3 regions of the Dietzia cercidiphylli genome follow, and region 2 is predicted to be linked to each of the others. Evidence: predicted binding sites of a transcription regulator. Region 2 holds the regulator's gene; each other region holds the start of a gene.
What was found. Region 2 encodes LexA, which represses DNA repair genes until DNA is damaged. Its sites were predicted from a motif close to CGAACANNTGTTCG; they were not measured.
Positions count from the first base shown of each region.

Region 1: a site for LexA is predicted at 1,511-1,524, ahead of ABD250_RS03950 (HNH endonuclease signature motif containing protein). Genes of this name have one in related genera too.
Region 3: a site for LexA is predicted at 1,491-1,504, ahead of ABD250_RS15780 (HNH endonuclease signature motif containing protein). Genes of this name have one in related genera too.

Region 1 is NZ_BAAAQG010000003.1:462,982-466,257, reverse strand. It holds gene pgi (glucose-6-phosphate isomerase) at 1-794, shown strand, start outside; gene ABD250_RS03955 (dihydrofolate reductase family protein) at 846-1,439, shown strand; gene ABD250_RS03950 (HNH endonuclease signature motif containing protein) at 1,582-3,264, shown strand.
Region 2 is NZ_BAAAQG010000002.1:126,647-129,922, forward strand. It holds gene hrpA (ATP-dependent RNA helicase HrpA) at 1-168, shown strand, start outside; gene nrdR (transcriptional regulator NrdR) at 227-682, opposite strand; gene lexA (transcriptional repressor LexA) at 1,389-2,057, shown strand; gene hflX (GTPase HflX) at 2,097-3,276, opposite strand, start outside.
Region 3 is NZ_BAAAQG010000021.1:56,080-59,355, forward strand. It holds gene ABD250_RS15780 (HNH endonuclease signature motif containing protein) at 1-1,453, opposite strand, end outside; gene ABD250_RS15785 (DUF2784 domain-containing protein) at 1,569-1,967, opposite strand; gene ABD250_RS15790 (3-deoxy-7-phosphoheptulonate synthase) at 2,268-3,276, shown strand, end outside.

The DNA of each region.
Region 1 (3,276 bases), on a different contig from region 2:
CGCCCGCGTTCGTCGAGCTGCTCGAGGGCTTCCACGCCATGGACCTGCACTTCGCGACCGAGGCGCCCGAGCACAACGCGCCGGTCCTCATGGCCCTGCTCGGCATCTGGTACACCTGCTTCCTCGGGGCCCAGTCCAAGGCCGTGATCCCCTACGCCCAGGGCCTCCTGCGATTTCCCGCCTACCTCCAGCAACTGACCATGGAGTCCCTCGGCAAGTCGGTCCGACTCGACGGCTCCGACGTCTCCTACCCCACCGGCGAGGTCTACTGGGGCGAGCCCGGCACCAACGGCCAGCACGCCTTCTTCCAGCTCCTGCACCAGGGCACCCAGCTCGTCCCGGTGGACTTCATCGGGGTCGCCCGTCCGGTCTCGGACCTGCCCACCGCCGACGGCGCCGGATCGATGCACGACATGCTCGTGGCCAACCTGTTCGCCCAGTCCCGTGTGCTGGCGTTCGGCAAGACGGAGGACGAGGTGCTCGCCGAGGGCGTGGACCCCGCGATCGCGCCGCACAAGGTGATGCCCGGCAACCGGCCGTCCACCACGATCCTCGCGCCGTCGCTCTCGCCCGGGGTGCTCGGGCAGCTCATCGCCCTCTACGAACACGTGGTGTTCGTCCAGGCCGCCGTGCTGGGCATCAATGCGTTCGATCAGTGGGGGGTCGAGCTGGGCAAGGCCCAGGCCGGCGAGCTCCTGACCGCCCTGACCGCGGAGAAGCACCCCGGGGAGGGCTTCGACTCCTCGACGGATGCTCTCGTCGAGATCTACCGCGAGGCACGCGGTCGTCGCTGAGCCGGAACTGTTCCGCCCGGAGCTGTCGTAGCCGGGTGCGAGCATGGCGGTATGAGCACTGTCTATTGCACCGCCACGAGTCTGGACGGGTACATCGCCGACGACGAGGAGAGCCTCTCCTGGCTGTTCGCGACCTCCGGTGAGGCCGAACCCGCGGGGTACACACCGACCGAGCCGGACCCCACCCTCCCCGACCTCCACTTCGACCGCTTCTACTCCGGCGTCGGTTCGATCGTCTGCGGCGTCAACACCTTCGAGTGGGTCCGCCGCGACCTGACGAAGGACGGCCAGCCGTTCGTCTGGCCGTACTCCCTGCCGAGCTGGGTCGTCACCCACCGCGATCTCGATCCCGTCGACGGCGTCGAGTTCTTCGCCGGAGACATCGGCGACCTGCACCCGCTCCTCGTCGAGGCCGCCGACGGCGGGGACGTCTGGATCGTCGGGGGCGGTGACCTCGCCGGCCAGTTCGCCGACCGAGGACTGGTGGACCGGGTCTGGATCCACCAGTGTCCGGTCGTCCTCGGATCCGGGCGACCCCTGCTGCCCCGCCGACTCCGTCTCCACCGCCGGAAGCTCGAGACCCACGGCCAGTTCACGGCGATGCTCTTCGACGTGGTGGGCCCCGAGCCCCGAATCACGACCTGATCGGCGAGTACCCCGGCGCCTTCCTCCGCTGCAGTCCCGGACGAAAGGCCCGCAGCAGACTATTGCGCGTTCGAATGTATGTGCGTAGACTAGAACGTACATTCGATACAGGCGGCGGTGGCGGAAGACTCGGAGGTGAGGCATGGACGTTGGCAACGGCCCCTCCTCCGACGGCTCCTCCGATGTCGATCCACTGACCGGACTGACCGCCTCGGCTCGTGCCGGGTGGGCGGCCGAGAATCGCGCCTCCGCCCAGCGGCTGTCCGCCTGCTACGACCTCCTGCTGGAATGCCTGCGCCGAGACGACTCCGGCGCCGGCCCCGATTCCCCGCCCGGCCACGCGGTGGTCGACCCGTTCGTGGTGGCAACCGGATACGTGGTGGCGGCGATGGCCGTCTCCACCCTGCGAGCCGAGTCGATGATCTCGTTCGCCGCGGACCTCCACCAGCGCTACCCCGCCGTCCTCGCCGCCCTGGCCGCGGGGCGCCTGGACCAGCGCGCCGCGGAACTGCTGGCCCGCCAGATGGCCACCGTCGACCCCGAGGTGCTTCCGCAGGTGCAACAGGACGTCGTCGACGACTACCTGGCCGCGACGGAGGCCGGCGAACGCCTCGGTCGGCACGCGGTACGCGATGCGGTGGACGCGATCATCACCCGCTACGACGCCGAGGGAATCCGTCGGCGCAAGGAGGACGCCAGCCGTGCGCGCGGTGTGCGCATCAGCAAGGGCGCTGACGGCATGTCCACCGTGTCGGCCATTCTGGCCACCGAGGAGGCCGCCGTCCTTGCCGAGGCGATCGATCAGCGCGCTGCCGAACACGCCGCCGCCGAGTCCGAGGCTGCCGCGGCGAGCGCAGCCGCGGCCGAGGCCACCGGCGAGTCGGGCTCAGTCCCGGGTCCGGACCCGGCCCCGGACTATCACTATTCCAAGGCCGAACGCCGCGCCGACGCCCTGTTGGCGCTGGTGTGCGGCGACAGCCTGCACGCCGGTGGCCAGGGCCGACCCACTGCGCCGTTGCGACCCAAGATCACCGTGATCGCTCCCGGCAACGACGGCGCGGGTGGCAACGGCGCGGGTGGCAACGGCGCCTGCGACGACGACGGGGTTCGGGTGGAGTTCACCCGCACCGGCGAGGCGGCGCTGCAGGCCCTACTGGACATGCTCGTCACCAGCGACGGAGCCAGCTTCGAGAAGGTCGACCCCCGTATCGGCGCCGCCGACGACGCCCGCCGCGCCCTGAGGTACCGGCCCGGTGCCGAGTTGGCCCGCCGCATCAGGCTGCGCGACGGTACCTGCCGCCATCCCGGCTGTGCGGTTCCGGCCGATGACTGCGACATCGATCATGTCCGCCCCTTCGACCACGCCGACCCCGCCCGCGGCGGACCCACTGAAGAGTGCAATCTGATGTGTCTGTGTCGGCGCCATCACCGGTTCAAGACGTTCTCCGACTGGATCTACGACCTGGCGCCCGATGGCACCCTCACCGTCATCACACCGGACGGGGCGACCATGACGACCCGACCATCCGGGCCGCTCGGGGTCTACCGCCGCGAGCACGCCCGCAATGAATCCCGCGCCTGGGACAGACAACAACAGCGCAACCCGGACCCGACCATCACAGGAGGGGAGACGCGCCCGGAGCCCACCTACTGGACTCGCCGTGCGGCCCGCCTGAGCGCCGAGCGTGCCCGCGCAACCGGCCCGGTCGACACCCGGCCCGGCGGCCAGAGCCGCTGGTGGAAGCGCAACGCGCCGGTCTTCAGCACGGTCGAACACGAGGTCGAGGCCCTGCTCGACGACATCCTCAACCCGCCTCCCTTCTGACCCGCCTTCCTT
Region 2 (3,276 bases):
CTCCGCCGACGACCGGGTGGGGCGCGGGCAGCCCGGGATCTCCGGTGGATGTTGGCCGAATACCGTGTCGGCCTCTTCGCGCAGTCTCTGGGTACCGCGCGCCCGGTCTCCGCCGAGAGGATCGAGAAGGCGGTCGCCGCCGCGCTCTCCCGGCGGAACGCGCGTTGAGCCCTCACACCGCCCGTACACAGGAACCGATCCCGGTGCGACGCGGAGAGGACCGGGACTAGTGAGCAGCGTGCCGTTCGCGAAGCGCGATGATCTCGCTCTCGAAATCCGCAGCGGAACTGAATTGTTTGTACACGGAGGCGAATCGCAGATACGCGACCTCGTCCAGATCTTGTAGAGGCCCCAGGATCGCCAGCCCGATCTCGTGAGCGGGGACCTCTGAGGCGCCGCCGGCCCGGACAGCGTCTTCGACCTGCTGCGCGAGCCGCCGGAGCGCGTCCTCGTCGACCGACCTCCCCTGGCACGCGCGTCGCACACCGCGGACCACTTTGTCGCGGCTGAAACGCTCCGTCACACCGTTGCGCTTGAGGACGGTCAACAACGGGGTCTCGAGGGTGGTGAACCGGTGTCCGCAGTCGGGGCACTCGCGCCGACGCCGGATCGCCTGCCCTTCGTCGACCGACCGCGAGTCGATCACCCGTGAGTCCTCGTGGTGACATATGGGGCAGTACATTCCAGCTTCGCCATTCGTCGACCTGGTCCGAACCGCTCCGCCGGCCGGAGCCGACGGCGGCGCGGGGGCGACGGGCCGCCGTCCCGGGTCCATTCTAGGAGGCGATACCGTGGGTCACGCGTAGGCGGGCCCGCCCAGGAGTGCCAACGCGAGCAGCATCAGGATTCCGAAGACGATTCCACAGGCCACCAGAGCCCACGTCGGCACATCGTCCACCACCGGCGCACTCGACCTCGCCTCGCTACCGCATGCCCTGACCCTTTCCGCGGACGCGGGGCGGACGAGCACTCGCCGTCCGGGCGCCACCGACCGCGTGGCCGTCTGGCGCCCCCGGTCGAGCGTGCGGATGACGGGACGGGCCCCGGCATCAGGGCGGGGATGCACCCTGGACGAAACGGGCCGGTCGTGATCGGTCACGCAGACCTCCGTCCAGGGCACGGAGGGACGCGATCGTGGCTGCATCTCCATAACGGTCATGAGAACTCCCAACTCGATACGGTGTGCGAACCTCATTCGCACGCCCGTGTGCCTTGTTGTGCACATCTGTTCGAACCCGAACCTGCCTAGAGTTGTATCACGCGGGTCCGACAGAGTCGACATTCGTGGCGACATTTCTTCGAACACCTGTGTGGCGCTCACGTCCGACGGGCAGTAGGGTGTACACAGATAGCGACGTCGAACACCCATTCGCCGAAGGGACCCCCACATGCCCAAGCCCGACTTCGAGGCCCTGACGACCCGCCAGAAGAGCGTTCTGTTGCACATCCACGACACGGTCAAGGACCGGGGCTATCCCCCGAGCATCCGAGAGATCGGTGACGCCGTCGGTCTGCAGTCGACCTCCTCGGTGGCCCACCAGTTGCGGACGTTGGAGAAGAAGGGCTTCCTGACCCGTGATCCGCACAAGCCGCGGGCGGTCGACGTCCACGGCGTCCCGGGGCAGCGGTCCCGAGGTCGTCGCGCGCCCGTCCAGGAGGAGACGCGTCCCAGCGGGGCCGTGGAACCCGTCTACGTCCCTGTCCTGGGGCGGATCGCGGCCGGCGGTCCGATCCTCGCCGAGCAGGCGGTGGAGGAGGTCTTCCCCCTCCCCTCCGACCTGGTGGGTTCCGGGGACCTGTTCATGCTCAGAGTGGTCGGCGAGTCGATGATCGACGCCGCGATCTGTGACGGGGACTACGTGGTGGTGCGCCGTCAGAACGTCGCGGACAACGGCGAGATCGTGGCGGCGATGATCGACGGGGAGGCCACGGTCAAGACTTTCCGCCGGGATTCGAGCGGGGTGTGGCTCCTGCCCCACAACCCGTCGTTCAGTCCGATTCCCGGGGAGCACGCGACGATCCTCGGAAAGGTCGTCACGGTCTTCCGCAAGCTCTGAACCGGCCGGAACCGGGTGTCGCCTGATCCGTCGACGGGGTCAGGCGACACCGTCACGGGATCCGGGGACCCGATACTCCCCGAGCTCTCGGGCCACGGAGGCCGGAAGCCGGACCACGATCCTCGTGCCGTCCTTCGTGTGATCCTCGTCCACCACGGCGCCCTCCGCGTGGACACGGGAGACCACATCACCCCGGGTGAACGGGATCTCGAGTGTGACCTCCGTGTCCCCGGAGGCGACCACCCGCATTATTCGGTCGAGGAGCTCGTCGAACCCCTCACCCGTCGCCGCCGAGACGAAGACCGCGTCCGGCAGGGCGTGGTGCAGTTCCGTCAACACCACCGGGTCAGCGACGTCGACCTTGTTGATCACCACGAGTTCGCGGGGCCTCTCGGCCTTCTGCTCTTCCACGACGTCGTTGATGACGGTGCGGACGGCCTCGATCTGGCGCAGGGGGAAGGCGTCCGATCCGTCGACCACGTGCAGGAGCAGCTCGGAGTCCACGACCTCCTCCAACGTCGAGCGGAACGCCTCGACGAGCTGGGTCGGGAGGTGTCGGACGAATCCGACCGTATCTGTGAAGACCACTACCCGCCCGTCGGGGAGCTCGGACCGCCGTGTGGTGGGGTCCAGCGTGGCGAACAGTGCGTTCTGGACCAGTACGCCCGCACCGGTCAAGCGGTTGAGCAGGCTCGACTTCCCGGCGTTGGTGTACCCGGCGATCGCGATCGACGGCACCGGGGTGGCGCGACGGCGATGCCGCTTGGTGTCCCGGGCCTGCTTCATGCCCTTGATCTCACGGCGCAGCCTCGCCGTGCGCTCCCGGATTCGGCGGCGGTCCGTCTCGATCTTGGTCTCACCGGGACCACGGAGTCCGACGCCTCCGTTGCTGCCCGCCCGGCCACCCGCCTGCCGGGAGAGTGCCTCACCCCAGCCACGCAGTCGCGGGAGCATGTACTCCATCTGCGCCAAGGACACCTGGGCCTTACCCTCACGGCTGGTCGCGTGTTGGGCGAAGATGTCGAGGATCAGCGCGGTGCGGTCGATCACCTTGACGTTGACGACCTTCTCGAGCGCGATGAGCTGACCCGGCGTGAGCTCGCCGTCGCAGATCACCGTGTCCGCCCCCGTCGCGGTGATCACGTCCTTCAGGGTCTTGGCCTTCCCCGAACCGATGTAGGTGGCGGGGTCCGGCTTGTCGCGGCGCTGGATCAGCGCG
Region 3 (3,276 bases), on a different contig from region 2:
CGAGGTGTTGGTGCCATCGGTGGTCGAGGATCCGGTCGCGGGCCTGGGCCAGGGGGCCGTGGGGGGTGGTGCGGTGTTCGTGTCCGGTCTCGGTGATGATGGTCAGCTCACCCAGGGGCCCGGGCCGGTAGGCGCAGTGACCGAAGGTCTTCTCTCGGTGGTGCTTGCGGCACAGGCAGATCAGGTTCCACTCGGCGGTGGGTCCGCCCATCTCGGGGCGCTGGTGGTCGAAGGCGATGATGTGGTCGATCTCGCAGTCGTGGGCCTCGACGGTGCATCCGGGGTGGCGGCAGGTCCCGTCCCGTAGCCGGATCCGCTCGGCCAACGCCGGGGTGATGAAGTACTTGAGCACCGCGTCCGGGGTGTCCTGGACTCCCGGTTGCGGGTCGATGAGGTCGAACCGCACCCTCGCCTCGCCGCCGGAGAGCAACTCCTCGCACAGCCAGTCGAAGCTGGCGTAGGCGCCGTTGACGAACTGGACGCGGTTGGGCAGACCCTGGGCGATGCCGTCGATGATCGAGATCCGGACCGGCTTGTCGGTGCCCCACGACGCACCCGGCCGCGGCGTGTCCGCGCCGGCAGCGCCAGCTGCGCCTTCGGTGCCGTCCGCGCCGGCGGCGCTGTCGGTGTGGTGGGTGGTGTCCTCGGGGTCGTGCAGGGCTGAGCCGATGTCGTCGGTGTTCGGGTCCCCGAGGGCGCACAGGGCGTCGGCGCGCAGTTGGTTGCGGGTGCGCGGGTGACCGCGGTCGTGGGCGGCGCGGGCAGCGGCCTCGATGCGCCGGCGCAGCTTCTCGGCATCCGAGCTGGGCAGGTGGGCCCACATGCTGGTCATGCCGTCGCGGCCGGGGCGGAACCGGACGGTGCGCTGCTCCACGGCCGCGCCCACCGCGTCCTCGGCGGCCCGGGGGTCGTGGCGCTCCCTGGCCGCGTCGACCGCGGTGTCCAGGGCTGTGCGGCTGGGCCGGTGGCCCCCGTCCAGGTCCCGGCCCAGGGCGCCGATGACCTCTGATTCCACCGCCGCGATGATCGCGTCCGGGATGTCGGCCAACCGGCAGGCGGTGTCGATGGCCAGCTGCTCGGGGAACAGGCCCCGATCGACGGCCTTGCGCAGAAGAGGAAGGCGGGTGTGGATCTGCACCCCGGCGGTCACCAGACGCCCGGCGTGCCACCCGGTCAGGGACATCGCCGCCGCCAGGTGGTCACGGGCCCGATCGGCCGGGTCCAGACGGGCGAACACCGGCCGCGGGCACGCCCCGTCATCATGGGTGGCCTCATCGAGCCGCCCCATCGCCTGCACGAGGTGATACGCGGCCTGAAGCCGGGTGGCCGCGGCGAGATTCTGCGCCAGCGTGGCCGACCGCGCCACCTCACTCAACGCCTCGGCGCCCAACGTGTCGAGAGGATCCGGCACCGCGCGCAGCGCCCCGAACGCCGCCGAGCTCGTCGTCGTCACACTCACCACCGACCCACCTCCCACGTTGCGCTTGACTCGAACATGTGTACTATCCTACCCATGTTCGCATCATCGTTCAAGTGTTCGAATGAAGTCCGCGGCGGCGGCGTCGACGTCAGGAGTGCAGCGCCTCCGGCGCGAGTGCGCGGGAGCGTGCTCGCGCTCGCCAGTGGAGGAAGGCCAGGCCCGCCCATGAGACGAGCACGGCGGCCGCAACGGCGAGTTGCGCCGTCAGAAGATGTTCCGCGGGATAGATGACGCCGGTGAGGTAGTGGTCGATGAACCCCGTCGACGGCAGCGTCTCCTGGCCGGCGCGGGCGCGTCCCCAGTTCTCCACGTAGGTGAGCGGACAGTCCCACCCCACCGTCGCGATCCCGAGTCCGTACGCCGCCGTCGCCAGATGTGGCCAGAATGTCCAACGCCATTTCCACGCGAGGAAGCCGCCTACCACCATGTACACGAGGAAGGCCGCGTGGAGCACCATCGCAGCGTCAGCGACGAGTCGGTATCCCATGACTCCAGGGTGCCAGCCGGGGCGGGAGGTGCAAGTGGCCCGACGGGCGCGGCCTCTGCTACGGTGACCGGCATGTCGATCGCTCGCGCTTATTGGCGCTTTATGTGGGCTCCGGGTGGAGCCCGCGCCGCGAGCGCACGCGTCCGCTAGTCGGACGTCCGACACCCGGAGCCCAGAGGCGGTGACCACCACGGTCACCGCCTCCCGCCATTTCCAGCGGCGGATCCGGGTGCGACACAGGGCACCGAACAGGATCACGGCACCCGGCCCGCCACGACCCCCGCATCAGGAGCGCACGCCGTGACCATCACCGCCGAGAACCCCACCCAGACCGCCGACCGGCGCGTCCTGTCCTACTCCCCGTTGCCGACGCCGATCGAGATCCTCGGCGAGCTCCCGCTGGGGGAGGCCCGCGAGGCGCTGGTCGAGCGCAGCCGAAGCGAGATCGCCGATGTCCTGGCCGGGCGAGACGACCGGCTGCTCGTGGTGGTGGGGCCCTGTTCGGTCCACGATCCCGCGGCCGCTCTCGACTACGCGGGGCGTCTCGCGGCCCTGGCCCGGGAAGTCTCGGAGGACCTGCTGATCGTCATGCGCGTCTACTTCGAGAAGCCGCGGACGACCGTCGGGTGGAAGGGCCTGATCAACGACCCGGCGCTGGACGGGAGCTACGACATCCCGCGGGGTCTGCGCACGGCCCGCAGACTCCTCCTGGATGTGTTGGACCTCGGCCTGCCCGTCGGCTGCGAGTTCCTCGAACCGACCAGTCCGCAGTACATCGCCGACGCCGTCTCCTGGGGTGCCATCGGAGCGCGGACCACCGAGAGCCAGGTGCACCGCCAGTTGGTCTCCGGGCTGTCCATGCCGGTGGGGTTCAAGAACGGGACCGACGGCGAGGTCCAGGTCGCGGTGGACGGGTGCAGGTCCTCGGCGTCGCGCCACGTGTTCTTCGGCACTGACGCCGAGGGCCGGGCCGCCGTGGTGGAGACGGCCGGGAACACCGACTGCCACGTGATCCTCCGGGGAGGCACGGGCGGCCCCAACCACGACGCGGCATCGGTGGCGTCCGCGGTGGCGTCGGTCGCGAAGGTGGGGCTGCCCGGTTTGGTGATGGTAGATGCGAGCCACGCCAACTCCGGCAAGTCGCACGAGCGCCAGGCCGAGGTCGTGGCCGAGCTCGCCGAGCGGATCGGGGCGGGGGAGGACGGGATCTCCGGCGTGATGGTCGAGAGCTTCCTCGAGGCCGGCGCCCAGTCCGTCGACGCCGCCGAGCTGGTCTACGGGAAGTCGGTCACTGACGCCTGTATCGGTT